Syntrophobacter fumaroxidans MPOB: one gene and its partner. The protein of the gene in region 2 binds, or shares a complex with, the protein of the main gene of each other region. Links are inferred from orthologs where the notes say so. Each region holds a gene or a part of one and is shown on either strand. Other genes may lie near its edges. The genes, in order: dnaB and dnaG.

Region 1 (3,287 bases), 2.4 Mb from region 2 along the record:
CATTTGATCTGGGGAGTGATCGCGGCCGGAGTGATGCTGCTGGTGCCGGGCAAGACGCTCACGGTGGTGGGACTGAACCTCCTGCTCATTCTGGCCACCGTGTACCTGTTCCAGGGTCTGGCCATATTGGGGTTTTACTTCGAGCGATGGAAGATGCCCCGGGCGATGAGACTCCTCAGCTACGGCATCGTTTTGCTTCAGCAGTTCGCGACGATGGCCGTGATCCTGCTGGGCCTCTTCGACCTGTGGTGCGATTTTCGGCGCCTGACCCGGAAGCCGGCGGAAAGCCCTTGAGCGGTTTGCCGCCGTGCGGCGAAAAGAGACGATCCCGCCGCGCGGGAAGATACGGATATTGTGGGGCGGCACGGCTTGCCCCAGTCATTCCAAGGAGAACATGATGAAAGTGATTTTGACTGAGAACCTCTCTTCTCTGGGCCAGATCGGGCAGGTGGTCAACGTGGCCCCGGGGTATGCCCGCAACTATCTGTTCCCTCAGGGACTGGCTCTGGAAGCCACCGGAAAGAACGTGAAGGAGCTGGACCATCGTAAGCGGGTGCTGGCGGCCAAGCGCGAAAAGATTCGCCAGGAAATGCTTTCGGTGGCCGAGAAGATCAACCAGGTCAAGCTCGTGCTGCGCCGGAAAGTGGCCGACGAGGACAAGCTGTACGGCTCGGTGAGTGCCGCCGACATCCAGAGCGCGCTCGAGGAACGGGGCTTCATCGTGGCCCGCAAGGACATTCAGCTCGATCAGCCCATCAAGCAACTCGGGGAATTCACGGTTTCCGTCCGCGTGGACGCTCAGATTGCGGCCACCGTCGGTGTCGTGGTTGAAAAAGAAGAGTAGCCGAAGTGGATGCCATCGCGGAAGAACTCAAGAAGGTTCCGCCGCAGCAGCTGGAGGCGGAGCAGTCGCTTCTCGGGGGAATTCTGATCGATAACGACGGGTTGCCCGCGGCCCTCGAAATCATCAAGGGCGATGAGTTCTACCGGGAATCGCACCGGATCATTTTCCGCGCAATCCAGGAACTCTTCGAACGCAACGAACCGATCGATCTCGTCACCACGGCCGCCCTGCTCGCCGAGAAAAACCAGCTTGAAGCCGTGGGAGGCGCGCCCTACCTGGCATCGCTGGTGGATGCCGTGCCGTCCGCCAGCAACGTTGCCACCTACGCGCGGATCATCAATGAGAAGGCCCTGCTGCGCCGCCTGATCCAAACGGCCAACGAAATCAGCTCATGGTCCTATGGAGGTGGGAAGAACGTCGAGGAGATTCTCGACGAGGCGGAGTCCTCGATTTTTTCCATCACCGAAAACCGCATCCGCAACAGCTACTCGTCCCTTAAGGACATCGTCAAGAAGAGCATCGAGTCCATCGAGCGTTATCAGGAACAGCGGGACATGGTAAACGGGGTTCCCAGCCACTACCGGGATCTCGACAAGATCACCGCCGGGTTCCAGAAGTCCGACCTGATCGTCATCGCCGCGCGGCCCAGCATGGGCAAGACCGCCCTGGCATTGTGCATCGCCCGGAACGCCGCGGTCGAGAGCGGCATTCCGGTGGGGTTCTTCTCCCTGGAGATGAGCAAGGAGCAGCTGGCCATGCGCCTGCTCTGTGCCGAGGCCCGCGTCGATTCGCACAAGATCCGCACCGGCTTTCTCAGTCAGACCGAATGCGCCAAGATGCTCACCGCCGCGGGTTCTTTCATGGACGTCCCCATTTACATCGACGACACGCCGTCCATTTCGGCGCTGGAGCTGCGCGCCAAGGCGCGGCGGATGATGGCGGACCGCGGCCTGGGAATGGTGGTGGTGGACTACCTGCAGCTGATGCGGGGCAAGGAATCCGAACGGAGGGAACAGGAAATCTCCGACATCTCCCGGTCCCTGAAGGCGCTGGCTAAGGAGCTCAACATCCCCGTCATTGCCCTGGCGCAGCTCAACCGCAAGGTCGAGGAACGATCGGTGAAGAAGCCGATGCTGAGCGACCTGCGCGAATCGGGAGCCATCGAGCAGGACGCGGACGTGATCGCCTTCATCTACCGCGACGAAGTTTACAATCCCAACAGTCCCGACAAGGGAACCGCCGAAATCCTGATCGCAAAGCAACGAAACGGCCCCACCGGAGAAATCCGGCTCGGCTACATCAGCTTGTACACCCGATTTGAAAATCTTGCCCTTTCATCGTGAATATCAAAACTCATGCCCGTACCGGCAGCCCCTTGCACCCGGATCGAACCACCTGCCGGGGGGCGTGGAATTGCTCCGGCATAAGGCTTCATTCCCTGGAGCATCAGGGATATAATAATATGGTGAGCCATCGGAGCATCCATCCCGAGGCGCGTTCAAGATCACACAGCGCCTGCCCGGCGGAAGGCGACGCGGGCGGGGATTGACCTCGGGCACCGTCCGGAACCGTAGGGTGGGCATGGTTCCTCCGTGCCAACGATCAGGCCGAGTCCCGTTCACCCGCACTCGTTATGATCGCTGCGAAAGCGTGCGGCCACCAGCCTATTCAATGGGGACGTTTCACACGTCGGTTCCGGATCGTTCATGGCGCCAAGCGCTGGGGCAAGGATATTGGGATCGTGGGCCGCGCTGTCGCGCATCCCACCCTTGTATGGACTCATGTGCCGGTCAGACGTACAAGGGGAGGGCTTTATGCCCTCCCGCCTGATGCTGCGGACTTGAACGCAATTGTCCATGAGGCTGCGCTTCACTCGCAAAGCGTGAAAACAGGCTCACCCGGGAATCTATTTTCCAGGCGACCTTGCATCTAAACTCCGAGGCAACGCACCGGTCGGCACATTCCTTGGGAAAGGGGGTACGCTCATCCGAAAATCGTATGGCAACACTGCCGGGCTCAAGAGCAGCATCCGCGACCGCATTGAAAAACTATACCGCCGCAAGGTTTCGCCGCGCCAGGTGATCTCTCCCGAATTGGCCCGCGATCTTGCCCGCCTCTCCTTTGAATGCGGGCGCCGGCTCGGGCTTCTCATCGGCCGCGACGGCACGGTGGAAATGGTGCTGGTGGGGGGCCCCCGCTCGCTCTTTATCCCCGATCTGCCGAAGAGCCGCGGCGGGCGGTGGCGTTTGCGCGGGCTGCGGCTGGTCCATACGCATCTGCAGGCCGAAGGCCTCTCGCAAGACGATCTCATGGACCTGGTGTTCCTGCGCCTCGACTGTGTGGCGGGAATCCGGGTCGATCCCAACGGCGGCGCCACGCTGCTCGACGTGGCCCATATCCTTCCTGGGGCCGGCCACGATCGCGGATGGGAAGTGCTTCCGCC
Region 2 (3,311 bases):
GACGACCCGCTCTTTCTGGGCCGTCTCCTCCTCCACCGTGATTTCGTCGTCCACCTCCCGGAGAACATCGCTGACCCTGGCGTTGTCGTCCTCGAGCTTGTGCTTGAGGTTCATGATTTCCTTGATGCCGATGGAAGATTCCATGATCGCGTTGAAGATTTCCCGCTCTCCTGCTTCGATGCGTTTCGCGATTTCAACCTCTCCCTCGCGTGTGAGCAACGAAACCTGTCCCATTTCACGCAGATACATTTTTACCGGATCGGTGACACGGCTCGTGACGTCGGCCTCTATTTGCAGCTCATCTTCTTCTTCCTCCAGCAGGGAGTCGGAATCCGCGCCCGAGGTCTCCCGAACCACCTGGACCTGCTGCTCCGAATCGACTATCTCGATGTCCATCTCATCAAAAATCATCATCATGTCGTCCAGTTTCTCAGGAGAGACCAGATCTTCGGGCAAGGCCTCATTGACTTCATCGTACGTGAGATAGCCCTTTTCCTTGCCCACCGTAATGAGACGCTTGATATCGTCCATCTCCGGCTTGCTCAAAGCGGGATCGCGTCGTTGCTTTGTTTCCTTGTCCGTCATCGGTTCTCTCTCCTACAGGTTGTACGGTAAATCTTTATCCCTCTTCTTGGCGGAGTTCAGGTTCTGAATCTCCACCAGGATGTGTCTGACCCGATCCGAGTCGCCTTCCCGGACGGCCGCCTTAAGGGCGGTGTCCAGGTCCAGGCTTCTCTGTTTGAGCTCCCGTCTCGTCAGCGCGATCAACCAGTCGTTAAGCTGCACCCTCGGTTCCGCAAGTTCCGCGGATTCAAGCATGAACCGTGTGAACATCTCCTTGGATTCCGGATCGGCAAGCTCGTCGTAGACGATGGAGGCATTGAATTCGCTCTCCGGAGCGTGAGGTGTTCCAACGAGCACCATCGCCAGGGCACGCAGTTTCGGTTCTTGGAAGTACTCCAGCGCGCCCGAGCTGTCGGCTTGCTCGATGAGATCGGGGTATCTGATGAGCAATCGAAGGATTTTTTCCTCGAGGGTCTGCGTTTCGGAGATTCCGGGAAGAACGGGGGTACGGTAGGAGCGGGAGTAAGGTCTTTCCGGCGTGCGGCGGTCGTGGCGCAACTGCTGATTCAACACTTCTTCGGAGACGCAGAGCCGGTCGGCCGCCAGCCTCAGATACTCGGACTTCAGCAGGGGTTGGCGCACGGCGTCGAAAATCGGCCTCAATTCGGCAGCGATTTTCAGCCTCGCGCTTGCGCTTCCATCCCAGCCGTCAAGGATTCTCTTGACGGCGTAAGCGCCCAGTTCCTGCCTGCTTCGGAGCAGTTTCTCGAAACCTTCCAGCCCGTCCCTCCTGAGGAAATCGTCGGGGTCCATACCGTCGGGAAAGCGCACGCAACTGACCGCCACGTTCTCCTGCAGAAAAAGCGGCAGCCCTCTCAGCATCGCTTTGTCTCCCGCCTCGTCTCCGTCATAGGCCATAACGACTTCGTCGGACATCCGGGACAATATCCGAACCTGGTGAGGCGTAAGGGCCGTTCCCAGGGTCGCGACCACGCGGAAGAACCCTCGCGCGTGGAACGCCAGCAAGTCCATGTAGCCTTCCACCAGGACCGTCTGCCGCACCTGCCTGCATGCTTCGCGGGCTCTCGCCAGTTGGTAGAGCAACCGTCCCTTGTGGTACACGGCGGTTTCGGGGCTGTTGAGGTACTTCGGCTCGTCCTTGAGGTCCGCGGAGAGGCTTCGACCGCCGAAAGCCACGATCCGGCCTCCCTCGTCCCGGATGGGAAATATGAGACGGTTGCGAAACCGGTCATAGACTCTGTCCTTACCGGTGCTCCGGGCCAGCAGCCCCGCCCCGATCCCCGGTTCGACATCATATCCGAGATTCGCCAGGTGACGGGACAGGCTGTCCCAGCTCTGTGGAGCAAATCCCATCCGCTCCGTTTCGACGACCTCCGCCGGCAGGCCGCGCCGCGCAATATATTCCCTCGCGATCCTTCCCTCCGGGCTGTGATGCAGCTGGTCATAAAAAAAATCCGCCGCCGAGCGGAGGATCCGGTAGAGCTCTTCGCGTTCCTTCCGGGCACTCTCAATCGCGCCCGGCGTGGCGCCTTCAACATGGTCGCGTTCCGGGAGGGCGATGTGATATCTTTCCGCCAGATACCGGATGGCTTCCCCGAACGCTACGTTCCTGTGCTTCATCACGAAGTTGAGGACGTCCCCTCCGCTGCCGCACCCGAAGCAGTAGTAAAGCTGGTTTTCGGCATCGACATGGAACGATGGGGTCTTCTCCTGATGAAACGGGCACAGTCCCAGGTGCCTGTTGCCCGAGCGCCGCAGCTGGACGACCTGTCCGACCACGTCGACAATGTCAACGGCCTGCTTCACAAGAGTGGCCATTCCGGAACTATTCACGTGTGACAGCCCGTAATCCCCGTAATGCCTGATAACGATACGACAACGTAAACGCGTCCCTGAGCGCGAAACTTTTGATTTGTATCCGGCGGAAAACGTCAAATCAAGGCATTTCTTTTCATGACCCGGACGGACCGACGCCGACCCCGGCGATATCCCCCTTGAGCCGGAAAGCAACCCACGGCCGCCCGCATATCGTATCGGCGTTCCTGCCGGAGGCTCACGCGGAAAGCTTGCGGCGCACCAGTTCGTTGACGGCTTTCCCCTCGGCGCGCCCCCCGACACGAGGCATGAGCGCCTTCATCACCTTCCCCATATCCCTGGCGGATTGAGCACCGACTTCAGCGACCACTTCGTCGATGAGCCGTTCCAGGGACTCCGGAGACAGCGCCTCGGGGAGAAAGGCTTGAAGCACCGCAATTTCCGCTTCCTCCACCCCCGCCAGGTCCGGCCGGTTCGCCTTCGAATACTGCTCCGCGGACTCCCGGCGCTGTTTGATCTGCGTGGAAATCAGCTGCTGTATTTCCATGTCGTTGGGAAGACGCCGGAGTTCCTTTTCCTTCACCTTGACGGCGGTCAACAGAAGCCGGACAGCATTCCGCTTGTTCTCGTCCTTTTCCCTTATGCCGTCTTTCAATGCCTGCTCGATATCCTGCAGGAGTGCCATCATTCACCTCTTCTCGGGTTCGGAGAAGGCGTTGCGCCCCCGCATTTTTCCCGCACCCTGGCCAGAGCATCCTTAAACCGCAGCGTTCCGCTGTAAATGGCCTTGCCCGTTATGACGCCGAGCAATCCGAGCGGAACCAGGGGCAGGAGGTCCTCTATGTCCTGGAGGGTGTGTACCCCACCCGATGCGATCACCGGAATGGAACAGGATTCCAGCAACCGCTTCG

The links.
Region 1: the proteins of dnaG (region 2) and dnaB are in contact, whole or in part, in a crystal structure (PDB 2R6A), measured with the Geobacillus stearothermophilus proteins. The link is inferred for Syntrophobacter fumaroxidans MPOB from one-to-one orthologs. Residues at the interface, in WP_049624496.1 of Geobacillus stearothermophilus: Lys456, Leu457, Leu458, Pro459, Ala460, Asn463, Ala464, Leu467, Leu535, Leu536, Ile537, Ala538, Gln544, Glu545, Asp548, Tyr549, His552; in WP_033016901.1 of Geobacillus stearothermophilus: Ser13, Glu15, Ala16, Gln18, Glu91, Leu92, Asp94, Ala95, Val96, Pro97, Thr98, Ala99, Ala100, Asn101, Tyr104, Tyr105, Ile108.

Annotation. Positions count from the first base shown.
Region 1 is NC_008554.1:3,906,044-3,909,330, reverse strand. Bases 50-3,018 are described here. They hold dnaB (replicative DNA helicase), read left to right. Parts: upstream 50-849; coding sequence 850-2,187; downstream 2,188-3,018. Other genes in these bases: hflX (GTPase HflX), read left to right, coding at 2,923-3,018; rplI (50S ribosomal protein L9), read left to right, coding at 395-844; SFUM_RS16485 (YybS family protein), read left to right, coding at 50-294. In the rest of the region: more of SFUM_RS16485, read left to right, coding at 1-49; more of hflX, read left to right, coding at 3,019-3,287. UniProt on the Escherichia coli protein: The main replicative DNA helicase, it participates in initiation and elongation during chromosome replication. Travels ahead of the DNA replisome, separating dsDNA into templates for DNA synthesis.
Region 2 is NC_008554.1:1,498,908-1,502,218, forward strand. What follows is about bases 1-2,993. They hold dnaG (DNA primase), read right to left. Parts: upstream 2,404-2,993; coding sequence 598-2,403; downstream 1-597. Other genes in these bases: rpoD (RNA polymerase sigma factor RpoD), read right to left, coding at 1-585; SFUM_RS06330 (GatB/YqeY domain-containing protein), read right to left, coding at 2,639-2,993. In the rest of the region: more of SFUM_RS06330, read right to left, coding at 2,994-3,088; hisA (1-(5-phosphoribosyl)-5-[(5-phosphoribosylamino)methylideneamino]imidazole-4-carboxamide isomerase), read right to left, coding at 3,085-3,311. UniProt on the Escherichia coli protein: RNA polymerase that catalyzes the synthesis of short RNA molecules used as primers for DNA polymerase during DNA replication.